4 regions of the Pseudoalteromonas sp. Angola-4 genome follow, and region 1 is predicted to be linked to each of the others. Evidence: predicted binding sites of a transcription regulator. Region 1 holds the regulator's gene; each other region holds the start of a gene.
The links. Region 1 encodes sigma-54, which starts transcription at its own class of promoters, with help from an activator protein. Its sites were predicted from a motif close to GTTGGCACGNNNNTNGNNT; they were not measured.

Region 1 (3,675 bases):
TTAGGTGCTGTTGGTTATCGCCATCTGGTACGATGAGTGCAACAAAAATATCAACAGGGCAGTTATCAATAGCATCAAAGTTAACAGGAGTGTCGCTAACAAGTACTAAAGCCAGCGGCTCTTCTACGCCACCCATTCTGCCATGAGGAATGGCGATACCCCGGCCAATACCAGTACTGCCTAGCTTTTCTCTGCTTGCCAGCGCATTAAGAATATCTTGTTGTGGTAAGTAGGGGAGCTTTTCATGAGCAAGCTCACTGATAAACTCTAAAATTCTTTTTTTACTACTAAAAAGGACCGCAGCTTTGCTGCAGTCCTGGCATACTAATGTACTTAATTTCATAATATTAGTGTCTAGCAAGCTTCTCTTTATGTTTTATGACTTGACGATCGAGCTTGTCAATCAACGAGTCTATAGCGGCATACATATCTTGGTGCTCTGTTGAGGCAAATAAATCTGCGCCACTTACATGAATAGTCGCTTCTGCTTTTTGGTTGAGTTTTTCTACATCGAGAATGACATGCACATTGCTAATATGATCTGAGTGCCTTTCTAGCTTTGCAAATTTATTATTTACATAGTCTCTAAGTGAATCAGTTACTTCTACGTGACGACCAGTTAGGTTTAGTTGCATAAGCATTTCCTCTTTGTTTTTTACGTCTTATATCAAACTCTTTCTCTGATTTGACGGTGGAATAGCTAGCGATTCACGGTATTTTGCTATTGTGCGTCTAGCTACTTTAATTCCTTGCTCTGCCAATATATCCGCAATTTTACTATCACTCAATGGTTTAGCTGAGTTTTCCGCGGCAATTAGCTTTTTAATTAGGGCACGTATTGCGGTTGATGAACACTCGCCGCCATTTTCAGTGCTTACGTGGCTTGAGAAAAAATACTTAAGCTCAAATATACCACGTGGTGTATGCATATATTTTTGCGTAGTAACACGCGAAATTGTCGATTCATGCATTTCTACCATTTCAGCAACATCGTTTAAAACCATTGGCTTCATGGCTTCGGGGCCATGTTCAAAAAATGCCTGTTGCTGTTTTACAATACAGTTTGTTACCTTAAGCAGCGTGTCGTTTCTGCTTTCAAGGCTTTTTATAAACCATTTAGCTTCTTGTAAGTGAGAGCGAATAAACTGGCTATCACCACTTGATTTTACGGTACGTGACATAGCCGCGTACTGACTATTTACGCGTATTTTTGGCATGCTATCTGGGTTTAGCTCTACCACCCAGCGGCCTTTTATTTTTTTAACCGACACATCTGGTATCACATACTCCGACTCTTCCCTTACTATTGTATCTGCAGGTTTTGGGTTGAGGGTATGTATTAGGGTCATGACCTCTTTAAGCTCGTCTTCTTTAAGCTTAGTCTTTTTCATTAATGTACGATAGTCGCGTGCCGCTAATAGATCAATGTGATCGGTTAAGATCATTTTAGTTTGTTCTATAAAAGGGGTGTCTTTATCAAACTGGTTTAGCTGAATACACAAGCACTCTTGTAAACTGCGCGCGGCTATACCTACAGGGTCAAATAACTGAATACGCTTTAAAACGGCTTCTATTTCATCAAGTTCAACTTCAACTTCGTCATCGTTTTCTTGGTTAAAGCTCTCTAAAATCTCTTCGCAACTTAGCGTTAAAATACCCGAGTCATCTACAGCTTCTACAATGGCAATAGCAATGGCTTCGTCAGTTGGGCTAAAAGGAGTAAGCTGAAGCTGCCACATTAAATACTCATGTAGCGTTTCAGTAGAGGCACCTTGATAAATAGACTCATCTTCCGGCATTGGGCCTGAGGATGCCGCAGGGGCTGCGCTCATGTACTCATCCCAGGTTACATCCATTGCCATATCATCGCTAACGGTGTCTTTATTTAAAGCTTCGCCACTGTCTTGCTCGTACTCGCTGGTTGTACCGTCAGCCGATGCGCTTACGGTTACATCATCCGTATCTGCTTTTTGTTCATTTTTTCCAGCCGACTCTTCCGTGTAATCTTGCTCTTCTACTTCTAATAGCGGGTTGCTATCAAGTGCTTCTTGTATTTCTTGCTGGAGATCCAATGTACTGAGCTGCAGCAAGCGAATCGCTTGTTGCAATTGTGGAGTCATTGTAAGTTGCTGGCCCATGCGCAGCTGTAATGATTGCCTCATGTATCTCTAACAATCCTTTTATGTTGTTATAATTAATATTAGCAGATGCTTGTAGGTGTGGCTTAAATGTTACAGCCTAAATTGCTCGCCTAAATAAACATCGCGTACAGTTTTGTCATTTAATACGTGTTCTGGGGTGCCAGATGCAATTAGCTCCCCATGAGAAACAATGTAGGCTTTTTCACAAACATCAAGGGTTTCTCTTACATTGTGATCGGTAATTAATACGCCAATGCCACGGTTTTTAAGATGTTCTATTATTTTCTTTATATCTAACACTGAAATCGGATCAACACCAGCAAAAGGCTCATCCAATAAAATAAATTTAGGGTTTGCTGCCAGTGCTCTGGCAATTTCTACACGGCGGCGTTCACCACCAGAAAGCGCCATACCTTGGCTATCGCGAATATGCTGAATACTGAATTCATCAAGTAAGTTGTTAAGCGTTTCTTCTCGCGCGGCTTTATTGAGCTCTTTACGCGTTTCTAAAATAGCCATTAAGTTTTGATAAACTGTCAGCTTTCTAAATATTGATGACTCTTGCGGCAAATAGCCAATGCCTAAACGGGCGCGGCTGTGCATAGGTAATAACGTAATGTCGTTATCATCAATAGAAATTTTACCTTTGTCGCTAGGTACTAATCCTACAATCATGTAAAAGGTGGTGGTTTTACCTGCGCCATTAGGGCCCAATAAGCCAACAATGCTGCCGGCTTCTACCTCAAGGCCTACATTTTTTACAACTTGGCGGCCTTTATAGCTTTTTGCTAATAGTTTTGCTTTTAAGGTGCTCATGGTTGACCTTCGTTACCTGTTTTTTCTTTAATTTTTGCTTCAACAGGCACTAAAATTGTGTGGACACGATCCGTAGAGTTTTCGTCTTTTTCTGCGCTAATAAGCTGCTGCTGCATGTCGTAGGTAATACTTTTAGCATTAATTTTTTGACCGGCTTGTGCGACTTCAGCATCGCCAACAAGCGTTAAAAAGCGCTTTGCTACGTCGTAACGTACTTCGTTTGCGCTGGCACTCATTACGGTACCGTCGTCTTGTTTTTCTTCGAAGTAGGCTGGGCTGCCAGTGGCAATAAGGAGTTGTTTGTTATCCCCTAAGTCTTCACGTTTATGTACTTCGAGTCGGTCGGCTGTAATTTTGCGATTACCATGCACAATTTCGACGTTCTTTTCAAAAATACCTACGTTTTCTTTAAGTTGGCCTTCTTGACGGTCTGCACTAATAGAAATTTGATTTGCTGGCGGTTGAGCGGCAGGCTCAGCAGCAGAGGCGCTAAATGCAAGCATTAGCGATGGGATAATAAGTATTTTAGTGAGTTTATTGGTCATAATATATTGTTCGCGTATGGTTAATTAGTTTTATTACTTCGGTTTTTAAATCGGCTTCAAGGCCTTTACCGACAATTTTTAAATTAGGCCCAGTGACAACCACTGGCTGCTCAGAGCGCATTGTTAACGCTTTAATGTCGACTTCGATGTTATCGGCATTGATGTTATCTATC
Region 2 (3,675 bases), on a different contig from region 1:
GATGGCCTCGTTTTACCTTGCTGTAATGTGTTTAATATACGGCGTATCAATTCTTTGGCAAAGCAAAGATTAGGAGCAAAAGTGCAAAATCAAATTGCAAAATACCGTAAAGAAGCAGGCCTTTCGCAGCAAGAGTTAGCAGATCTAATTGCAGTTTCACGTAAAACTATAAGTACTGTGGAAACGGCAAGGTTTACTCCTTCGGTAATAATTGCGCTTAAAATAGCGAGGCACTTTAATACTTCTGTTGAAAGCTTGTTTACGCTGCAAGAGCATGATTAAACCTCGGCAATCATGGTGCTTATATTAAGCATCATGATTGCATCCCTTGAATTGTTAGGTATGATGCACGGCCCTGTTGCTATTGGCGTATTTGCGCTAAAATAAAGCAGCTAAAAAATGTATCTACTCGGAGACTCTACAAGGCATGAAAAAACTGCTAATTTCACCGTCAAAAATGGCGCTAGGCGAACAAGAAAGTCAAATTTACCAAAACATCTTGAAGCAAGCTTCAGAACTAAGCCTAAACCTAATGGCCGTGAAAGTAGAAAACCACCCAGAGGATTTTTTAGGCTGGTGTTATGAGCTGCTAAGTGCAAGTAAAGACCGTATAAATTACGATTTACTAGAGCCACAACAACTGCCAGTTTTAAAAAAGCTGCACGACCAGCTAACCTCAGCAATTAGCTTTTTACAGCTTAAAACACTACGTGTAGCACCTTGGCCTGTTATTAGTATGTTTGTAGAGCAACATAAAAAACTTATTGCACTGGACGAACAGCTTCGCCTTACCACGTATTTGCACAGCATTCGTGAGCAAGCACTAAAAGATATGATCCCAGAGGATTTACTGGCATTTAGTGGTAAACACACTGCCACGCTCGACCCAAGCACCTATAACTTTGATGTTGAATGGTTCGCATCAACAAAAAGTGCAAAGGGTTTTCATCAAATGCTAGCCGACTTGCCTGGCGCGTTTGACGATGCACTTGCTAACATCCCGCTTGAAGGTGATGTGAGCGAAGCTGATTACCAACAGTTTGTTGTTGCTTATTTACTTGCCTTTAACGGTAGCGATGAAAAACCAACCCTTGCTCCTGCTACACGTTTATTAGCAATGCGCCGCCCAGATGTATTTACGCCAATTAGTAATAGCCGTCTTGATGCATTATGCGCAGCTTTAGGTATTACAAAATTAAACAATCGCGACTTTGAGCGCTACTGGCAAGATATAGTACAAAGCATTCATGCTATGTCGTGGTTTAAAATGGCTAAAGGCAGCAATGAACTAGAAGAGCAACTAGTTAGTATAAAAGCGTTATTACCGTGCTTTTTTTACTATGCAGATGCCAGCACGGCCGACAACTCAAATTATATTAAGCTATTAAATAAACCTAAACGCAGCACAACAAGTGCAGGAAAACCACAGCGCAGAGGTAAAGAGTCAGCCGAAATACTTGTAGACCGTGCACTTGCAGCCGATGACATTCCCGAGCATATTCGTAGCAAACGCGACTCTATTATTAGCGAAGTACAAAAAGGCCGCGGAGTAAACGAAACAATTAGTCTTATGCGCACTATATTTGGCTAAATCTACCTAACCTAACTGTATTTTTCTGGTGCATTTAGGTTAATTTATGCACCAGCAGTGTGCGTTTTTTAATTAACCTCCTCAATCATTCCCTCTTCTAGAACTTCTCAACATATTGTTTTATAAAAGTAAAAAAACAGTTTTATAGAAATTATTTTAAGCTGGCACATACAGTGCAATTGCATTCCCAGTTAAACAATAAAACACCGCCAGTCAAAGGGTTGCCAATAAGAGAATAAAAACCTAGGCGATAAAAATCATATAACGGGAAATGGACATGCTAAAACTAAAAAAAACCATCGCAATTAGCGCAATAGCTTTATTAGGTGCTACATCTTTAACATCAACAGCCGTACATGCAGAAGTAACAGCAAACGCAGCGGCTACGTCTAACTACTTATGGCGTGGTCAAGAGCAAACTGGGGGCGATGCTGCTATTTCTGGCGGTATTGATTACGCTGACGAGTCAGGCTTTTATGTAGGTACCTGGGCATCAAATGCTTCATGGGCCGATGAAATGACTTACGAGCTTGATGTTTACGCGGGTTTTGGTGGCGATATTAACGACACATTTAGCTACGATGTAGGTTACATTTATTACGCTTACCCAGATGCAGCTTCTGAGGCAGATGCTGATTTCTCTGAAATTTACGGTAGCATCAGCGCAGAAGGTTTCACCTTTGGCGCTGCAATCCTTGCCACTTCAGCGGCAGATGGCGATGGCACCGACTTTGGCGATTCATTATACCTAAATGCCGATTACAGCTTTGCTGTTGGCAGCAATGGTACTGAGGTTGCGCTGCACTTAGGTCACTACTCTGGCGACTTTATAGGCGATGATAATATTATTGATTACGGTATCTCTGTATCAAAAGATGGTTTTACTTTTGGCGTATCTGACACCGACATGGATGAGTCAGATGTTAAAGTTTACGTAGGCTACGCTGTAGACTTTACGCTTTAAAACAAAATGTGTTACTTGCTGCAACACTAAGGGCCTTTTGGCCCTTTTCTCGTTTAGGGCACCTAAATACTCACGGCGCCTTTTAATTTTAGCTACTAAAGCACTTTGCTATATAACCCACTTCGGTTAATCGCCGAGCTTCTCGCTGCTATTACCCCTTTTTACCAATATGCTAATTCGCTTTATTAAGCTTTATTGCGCATTTGTATTAGTAATTCGCTAAAACAAAAAAGGCCGCATTAAATGCGGCCTTTCAGTTAATTACTAATCGTTAATCGTTAAAACTTAGCTAGGTTGTTTTTACTGTCTTTATCTACAAGCTTAATGTACGGGTCAACCCCTGCGTACACTGGCTTTTCTTTTACTTTTAGCTCAATAGCATTAGTACCAGAGACTATTTGATGCTTTTGCGAGTAAATAACAAAGTCTTCAGCGAGAAGGTTTTCAGGATCATCGCTAAATAATGCAATATCAATTAGCTCATCGAGTGGTTGCTCGGTTTCTTCACCTTGTCCATCGGCATGCTGCTTAGTTGCTTCAACGTTCAGTGTTACTGTATAAAAACCTTCGCTATCAACATCATCTGTAACCGACACTGCTTTCATTTCAAGCTCATAAAGCGTTATATATTTAAACTGATCATCAATAAAACGTTGTTCAGCTTGTGTTGCATCTCGCTTTAAATAGCTAAGTAAATCAAGCGTAGTTGGGTATGGGGTTGATTGGTATTTAAACTCATTCAAAAACGCTTTAAGTGCTGCATTTAAGCGCTCTTCCCCTAATCGGTCATAAATCGCCATCATCGCAACTGAGCCTTTATTGTAATGAAGATATTGTTGAGACTGCGTTTTATACAGCGGCATTTCTTCAAAAGCTTCGCCTGTGCGGCCCATTAAGTATCTATCTAACTCGTACTTTAAAAATTTACGTAGCTTCTCGGCGCCAAAGCGTTTTTTTAGCACCATAAGCGCACTGTATTGGGAGAGCGATTCAGAAATAACGGCGCTGCCTTCTACATTAGCCCCAGATACTTGATGCCCCCACCATTGGTGTGCAACTTCATGTGCGGTTACATAGTAAGGTAGGTCAACTTTACTCTCATCTCTTAAGTCTGTAATAA
Region 3 (3,675 bases), on a different contig from region 1:
CGATATGAACGGCTCAATGATTAAACTTCCTGCCGGCTTTAAAGGTGAAATAAAAACAGATGCAAGCGAATTTCGTGCTGTTGTTATAGCCGGCGCCGTTGAGTACAACTCAAGCGAGCAAGATAAAGCGCAAAACCTAAGTGCAGGCAGCTATGTAGAATCAACCGGTAACTTTACCCACACGATTGAGAACACTAGCGACAAAACAGCCACTATTTACATTCGTACTAACAGTAAGTACCAAGTAAATTAGAAGCTACTTATAAAAAGTAAATGGCATAAAAAAAGCGCACTGTTTAGTGCGCTTATTTTTTATTTATTAATACTTAAAAGCTATAACGAGCAGTTAAGCTTACTAAATCGAGCTCGTCCAATGAGGTGTAATTAGCCCCAAGTGAAACGTTGTTATTAATGTAGTAACGTGCGCCCACACTGAAAGATGTTTCACTCTCATCTGCAATCTCGACATTGCCTACTCGGCCATCTAGCTCAATATTATCACTTACCATAGAGCGAACACCTACAGATAGACTATAGCCATTTTCGTCATTCGAAGCACTACTTCCACGATACGATGCCTCTAGCTCTACGTTTTCGTAAGTTGCTAAACCATAAAAGTCAGTGTTCGCGCCAATAGCTGTGCGATAACCTATTCCAGCACTAAGCCAGTTTAAGTCCACATCTACACCATCATCTGAATTACCCATAGTTTGGTATTGGCCAGATAGGAAAATGATTGAAGCTGGCTTTTAAATAATAGAGACGGTATAGGCACGTAAACAACTAACCTAAATGCTGTATAAAAAAAGTACTGTAGAAAATATTTTGTATTGGCTATAACTATTTAAAAATTGGAAAGCTTTGAAAAGTGGTGGCCCCTCCCAGACTCGAACTGGGGACCTAACGATTATGAGTCGTGTGCTCTAACCAACTGAGCTAAGGGGCCAACTTTGTATAACTACGAGGTAGTTAATTTTTGAAGCGTTTAGTCACTGAGCGACTAAAGCGGGTTGCAGTATAAAAAGTTTTTTAAGGCTTGTCACTAGCAAAAACCTTTATTTTAACAATCAGTAAGCTGACTGCTTAAATAGTAATCTTTTTGCATGCGAATAGGCAGGAAATAACAGAAAAATAAACGCAGAAGTATGTAAGCCGCTTTTTTACAATTTTAATAATTATAAAAAAGTGGCCGGCTCACATTGAACACACCACACATTATTTTTTAGCAATAATGTAGATAGCGTGAATTAAACCAGGGAAGTAACCTAGTAAAGTTAGTAAAATATTGAGCCAAAAGTGCATACCTAAACCAACTTGTAAAAATACACCCAGTGGCGGTAATAAAATCGACAGTATTATACGAATGATATCCATGTTGTAGCTCCTTTGAAAATGACAAGCAAAAAGCCCAGCTAAGCTGGGCTTTTTAGTATAGTGTATTATTCAGCAACAATAGTTAGTTCATCTACTACGTCACGAACATCTTCAGCATTTTTAGCGATTTTTACTGCTAACTGCTTTTCAGCTTCTGTTTCAACAGAACCTTTAAGTTTTACTATACCGTTGTCGGTATCAACGTCGATATCTGTACCGTCAACTTCTGAGTCAAATAAGAAACGTGTAGTAATTACTGTGGTGATTTTAGCGTCAGTTAAGTCGTTATCGTCATCATCCATAGTGTCACGATCTCTGTCGTCCATATCCATGTTTTTCACAACAGTTAGGTTGTTTTCTACATCAGATACGCCATCTAGGCTAATTACAAGTTCTTCAGCTAGCTCTTTATCAAGGTCGCTGTTTACTTTACCTGTAAGTACTACCTTGCCATTTTTTACATCAGTGTTAATGTCAAAGTTGTTTAGATTAGTGTTCATAAGAAGCACTGTTTCTGCCTTACCATCAATCCAAGCATCTTTACTTTCATTTTCCCAAGTGTCCGCTTGAGCACCCATAGCTGTAGTACCTAGAACTAAAGCCGCAATCATAGATTTGTTGAATGTTTTCATAATCTTTCTCCTTTTGATTAAAGACACTTTTATATATGCGAGCTTTAGGCCAACTTTATTAACACTTTAAATTCATGGAGTTAGCTATTTTATTGGGTATAAATAAAAATACCTCCGAGTAAACATTTACAGGCTATTAGGTAAAACTTTCTTAAGTGGTGAAAATAACGATTATATTGCTGTTTTGGTTAATCTATCGTTAATATAATAAATTAAGCGGCGCTACTAAAATAATAAGTCATTGATATATAAATAGTTAATTTTTGGTACACCACTTGCTATGTACAGTGGTAACTCATATAAAAAGGATTATTCCCATGTCTGTAAAAATTGAAGACCGCCCAATAGAGCAGGTTCGCGAACAAGTGATAGACCAACTTATTTATAACTACAGCCATGGCGTTATTTCAGCTGAAGCCTTTGAAAGGCGCTTAGACAGTGCAATGGAAGCAACCGAAAATACCGTATTACTTAATTTAGTAGAGGATTTAACCCTTACTACGGATACCCAGTACAGTGCTCAAAAGCAAACGCAATTTGCCCCTAATTACAGTGCCCAACAAGCGGATGAAGAAAACTTAACACTGCGAAGCATTTTAGGCTCAAGCGAGCGTAGCGGCCAATGGGTGGTGCCTAAAGATATTTATATTCAAAACTATATGGGGTCGATTGTTTTAGATTTTACTGATGCTATTTTTGCCCACCAACATGTTACCGTGCATGTAAATTGTATTTTTGGCAGCGAAGAAATTTACGTACCAGAGCACGTTAATGTAGTTTCTAAAATGTTTTGTATATTAGGTAGTTTTGAAAACAAAACGGTGTCGCTTAATAAGCGCCAAGGCCCCACAATTAACCTAGAAGGTAAAACAGTTTTAGGTTCGGTGGAGGTAAAAGTTAAACGCACCATTAAAGAAAAGTTTGTGAGTTTTGCTAATGATTTAAAGGCCCAGCTTGGGGTGAGTAATAAATAATACGGGTAAAAACACAATGGGTAGAAAAGCCATATTATGCGCTTTTCTACACCGTTGTTTACTGCCTATTTTATAAGTCGTTATTACGCTCGCTTGGAATGTCACTCATATACTGCACAAACTCAACCTCGAATCCTGCTGGGTCTAAGTAATATACGTTTTTTCTAAATGGGTTTTCTGCACCCTCTTTATCAATGTTAAATCCGGCGTGTTTTAAGCGCTGTATAACAGCGTCTAGATTGTTTGTAACGTAAGCAAAGTGAGCCAGTCCGATTTGGTGCCCTGCCAAATCTCTGTTTTTTTGCTCGCCATTATCGCTTATAGCAATGTAGTGATTATCGTCGCCAAAATGTACCCAGCGCTTAGGTTTACCATACCAAGTGTTATGCCCTTCACTTCTAATTGACCAATAAGGAAAGGCTGCTTGATAAAATTTAAGCATGGCATTTATATCGTTTACTACTAAATGTACGTGTTCTAATTTCATTATTATTTACCCTAGTTGATTGCTTAAACACAAGATAAAACCTCAAGCTAACTTTAGGTAAAGCACTTTTTTTACTTTTTATTATTATTGGCGTGTACTGCCCTTTTAAGATTAATTTTTACAACAGTATGTTTGCTAGCAGGACGCGGAAGCTTTGCCTACATGGATGTAGGTAAGGGGCGTGAGCAGGACGCGGAAGCTTTGCTTC
Region 4 (3,675 bases), on a different contig from region 1:
CAGCGCCGCTAAAGCAATTAATGGCGTAGTTAATATTATTGAAATGCCTGTACCAAAAGGTGCGCCGCAATTTCAGCCCAAAGGCGGCATTGCTATTGTTGCTAAAAATACCTGGGCTGCATGGCAGGCGCGTAAAGCACTAAAAGTGGTGTGGGATGATGGTAAAAACGGCGATTATAATTCAGAAAACTTTAAAAAGTCGCTATTACAAACCGTTAATGAGCCGCAAGCGCATGTGCGCGAAATAGGCGATACCACCAACGTATTGGCTAAATCGAGCAATAAGTTAGTAGCCGATTATTACGCGCCGCACTTGGCCCAAGCACCTATGGAGCCACCTTGCGCCACTGCAATGTACAATAAAGACAGGGTAGATATTTGGGCTGCAACGCAAAACCCGCAAGCTGATATGAAAACCGTAGCTGCGTTACTTGGTATGCAAGAGAGCCAAATTAACGTGCATGTCACCATGTTAGGTGGCGGTTTTGGGCGTAAATCAAAACCTGATTTTTCAGCAGAAGCTGCCTACATTTCAATGAAAGTAGGACAACCTATACGCGTACAGTGGACGCGAGAGGATGATATTCAGCACAGTTTTTATCATGCGGTATCGGCTCAACATATTGAAGCGTCACTCAATGAAAAAGGTAACATAGAAGCTTACTTACACCGTACGGCTTTTTCGCCAATTATGTCGACCTTTCAAGAAGGGGCAACGTCGCCTGCAGGTTTTGAGCTACGCTTAGGCTTTACCGATAACCCCATAAACTCACCTAACTTAAAGTTAGAAAACGGCGAAGCACCCGCTAAAACAAGAGTAGGCTGGATGCGCTCGGTATCAAATATTTTTCATGCTTTTGCTATTCAGTCATTTATAGCTGAAGCTGCGCACAAAGCAGGGCGCGACCAAAAAGACTATTTACTTGAAACCATAGGCCCTGATCGCATTTTAGATGTAACCGAGCAAAATGCGTCTTACGATAACTATGGCGGCGATAAAGATGTTTACCCATTAGATATTGGTAAATTACGCCATGTTATTGAAAAAGTGGCTGAGATAAGTAAATGGGGCCGAAAGCTGCCAAAAGGTCGCGGGTTAGGCATTGCTGCGCACCGCAGCTTTTTAACGTATGTGGCTACTGTGGTTGAGGTAGAGGTATCGGATGCTGGTGATTTAAACGTGATTAAATCGTGGGTCGCTATTGATGCGGGTACGGTTGTAAACACCGATACCGTTAAAAATCAAACGCAAGGTGGCTCTATTTACGGTATTACAACCGCAATTAGCGACGGTATTACTTTTGATAAAGGCCGAGTACAGCAAAGTAATTTTCATGATTACCGCGTACCGCGTATGAGCGACTCACCTTTAGAGGTAGAAGTAGAAATAATACAAAGCGATGCACCACCTGCTGGTGTAGGGGAGCCCGCAACTCCGGTTTACGCCCCAGCGCTGTGTAACGCTATTTTTGCCGCTTGTGGTAAACGCATTAGGCAACTGCCTATAGGTAATCAATTAAAAGCGTAAATAACGTACTTTTATTTAAGCCGTTAAACAAAAAAACCGCCAAATGGCGGTTTTTTTAGAAGTTAGCGATTAGTGAGTTTTTTCAAACTCATCTACTTCACGCTCTGCTTCTTCTTTAGATTTACCGTACTGTTGCTGGATTTTACCCACTAGCTCTGTACGGCTACCTTCAATTTTGTCTAAATCGTCGTCAGTAAGATCGCCCCATTTTTGTTGCGCCTTACCTTTAAGTTCGTTCCAATTACCTTTCATACGATCGCTGTTCATAAGTATCTCCTTACTTAGTTTTAAATAACGTTCAGTATAAAAGGAGCAAAGCGTGTACCAACCAGTCAAATTTTTATTTTGTGTTTATAATCATTAATTTATATATTTAAGCGAGGCGTTACTTTTATTGCAGCGCGTATGTTCTTAAAAAATGTACAGAGCGGTCTGTAATTATTTCTGATTATGGATACGCGTAAACTCATCTGCTTTTGCGGCGCGTTTATTTTTGGTTTTTGTTACAATGTACACAAAGCAATTTTGGGTAAATAGCAGTGCTGCCGGTTCAAAACATATATCAACAACTTCTAACTACATTACAAAGTAACCCCATAACGTTATTACAAGCACCGCCTGGTGCAGGTAAATCAACCTGGTTGCCGCTACAGCTTATGCGCGACGGCCATTTTAAACGTATTGTAATGCTTGAGCCGCGCCGCTTAGCAGCACGTAATATTGCCAATTACTTAGCACAGTGCCAAAACGAAAATGTGGGCCAGAGTGTTGGTTTGCGAGTACGTGGTGAAAGCAAAGTAAGCAGTAATACGCGCCTTGAAATAGTCACCGAGGGCATGCTTACCCGCATGCTACAAAACGACCCCGAATTAAGCGATATAGATTTACTGATATTTGATGAATTTCATGAGCGCTCAATTGCGGCCGACACTTCACTGGCCTTTGCTTTAGAGACCCAAAGTGCGCTGCGCGACGATTTAACCATACTACTTATGTCGGCCACCCTTGATACCGAGCGCTATACGCAGTTTTTTGATTGCCCGGTTATACAATCAAGCGGGCGTAGTTACCCCATTGACGAAGTATATATACCAATAAAAGATGAGAGCCGCTGGTTAGATGCCATCCCTAATATCGTTAAGCAAGCACTCAATGAGCAAAGCGGCAGTGCATTAGTATTTTTACCTGGGCAATTTGAAATAGTACGTGTGCAGCAGGCCCTTAATGATTTACCAAGTAACTGCTTAGTTGCCACATTATTTGGCGAGCAAGATAAAGCCAATCAGCAAGCGGCGATTGCCCCTGCGCCTAAAGGTATGCGCAAAATTGTGCTTACCACCAATGTAGCCGAAACCAGTTTAACCATTGAAGGCATTCGTATTGTTATTGATAGCGGCAAACGCCGCGCCGCAACGTTTAACTTGAAAACAGGCGTAACTGAGCTTACAACACAAAGTATATCGCGCTCCTCTGCTGTGCAGCGAGCGGGGCGTGCAGGGCGAATAGAGCCAGGGGTTGTTTACAGGCTTGGCTCAAAGCAAACATTTGAGCGACGTAATAGCCACGATAGCCCAGAAATACTCACCTCAGACATAAGCCAACTTATGCTGGAGGCAAAACAGTGGGGCGCAAATATTAGCGAACTCACCTTGCTTGATACGCCAACAGCGCAGCAATGCACGCAAGCGGCAAACTTATTAACCATGCTTGAAGCTATCGACTCCAAAGGTAAGCTCACTAAATTGGGTAGTAAAATGCTGGGTTTTGGGGCGGATATTCGCTTAGCGCATATGCTTTTAAAAGCGCAAGCGCTTGAGGCAGAACTCCCTGGTATTTATCGCTTAGCACTTTATTTAGTGGCGCTGCTTGAGAGCCGAATAAACAGCGCCAACGAGCTAAGCTTGGCGCTACATAGCCAACAGCAAAGGCCACACCCAGTATTTAAACAGCAGTTAAAATACTGGCAAAGCCGTTTAAAAGTAACCGACAGTAACAGCGAGCTAAACACCGAGTATTTAGGTTTGCTGGTGGCATTAGCTTACCCCGATCGCATTGCAAAAAAACGCGGCAATGGCTACTTACTTGCCAATGGTGCGGGCGCTGATTTAAACACCGATTACTGGCATAACGATGACTACCTTGCTATT

Region 2: a site for sigma-54 is predicted at 1,752-1,770, ahead of PSH48_RS15965 (TorF family putative porin). Genes of this name have one in related genera too.
Region 3: a site for sigma-54 is predicted at 2,042-2,060, ahead of PSH48_RS12640 (BON domain-containing protein). Genes of this name have one in related genera too.
Region 4: a site for sigma-54 is predicted at 1,839-1,857, ahead of PSH48_RS00680 (CsbD family protein). Genes of this name have one in related genera too.

What each region holds. Positions count from the first base shown of each region.
Region 1 is NZ_JAQREK010000009.1:62,830-66,504, forward strand. It holds gene PSH48_RS11840 (PTS sugar transporter subunit IIA) at 1-343, opposite strand, end outside; gene hpf (ribosome hibernation promoting factor) at 348-635, opposite strand; gene PSH48_RS11850 (RNA polymerase factor sigma-54) at 663-2,162, opposite strand; gene lptB (LPS export ABC transporter ATP-binding protein) at 2,232-2,957, opposite strand; gene lptA (lipopolysaccharide transport periplasmic protein LptA) at 2,954-3,502, opposite strand; gene lptC (LPS export ABC transporter periplasmic protein LptC) at 3,492-3,675, opposite strand, start outside.
Region 2 is NZ_JAQREK010000015.1:100,049-103,723, reverse strand. It holds gene PSH48_RS15980 (hypothetical protein) at 1-73, shown strand, start outside; gene PSH48_RS15975 (helix-turn-helix transcriptional regulator) at 82-282, shown strand; gene PSH48_RS15970 (hypothetical protein) at 428-1,591, shown strand; gene PSH48_RS15965 (TorF family putative porin) at 1,869-2,555, shown strand; gene PSH48_RS15960 (ABC transporter permease/M1 family aminopeptidase) at 2,834-3,675, opposite strand, start outside.
Region 3 is NZ_JAQREK010000010.1:60,438-64,112, forward strand. It holds gene PSH48_RS12620 (DUF4437 domain-containing protein) at 1-253, shown strand, start outside; gene PSH48_RS12625 (outer membrane beta-barrel protein) at 327-737, opposite strand; tRNA gene PSH48_RS12630 (tRNA-Ile) at 870-946, opposite strand; gene PSH48_RS12635 (YqaE/Pmp3 family membrane protein) at 1,216-1,374, opposite strand; gene PSH48_RS12640 (BON domain-containing protein) at 1,440-2,006, opposite strand; gene PSH48_RS12645 (LiaF domain-containing protein) at 2,324-2,980, shown strand; gene PSH48_RS12650 (VOC family protein) at 3,051-3,467, opposite strand.
Region 4 is NZ_JAQREK010000001.1:143,627-147,301, forward strand. It holds gene PSH48_RS00675 (xanthine dehydrogenase family protein molybdopterin-binding subunit) at 1-1,528, shown strand, start outside; gene PSH48_RS00680 (CsbD family protein) at 1,598-1,795, opposite strand; gene hrpB (ATP-dependent helicase HrpB) at 2,068-3,675, shown strand, end outside.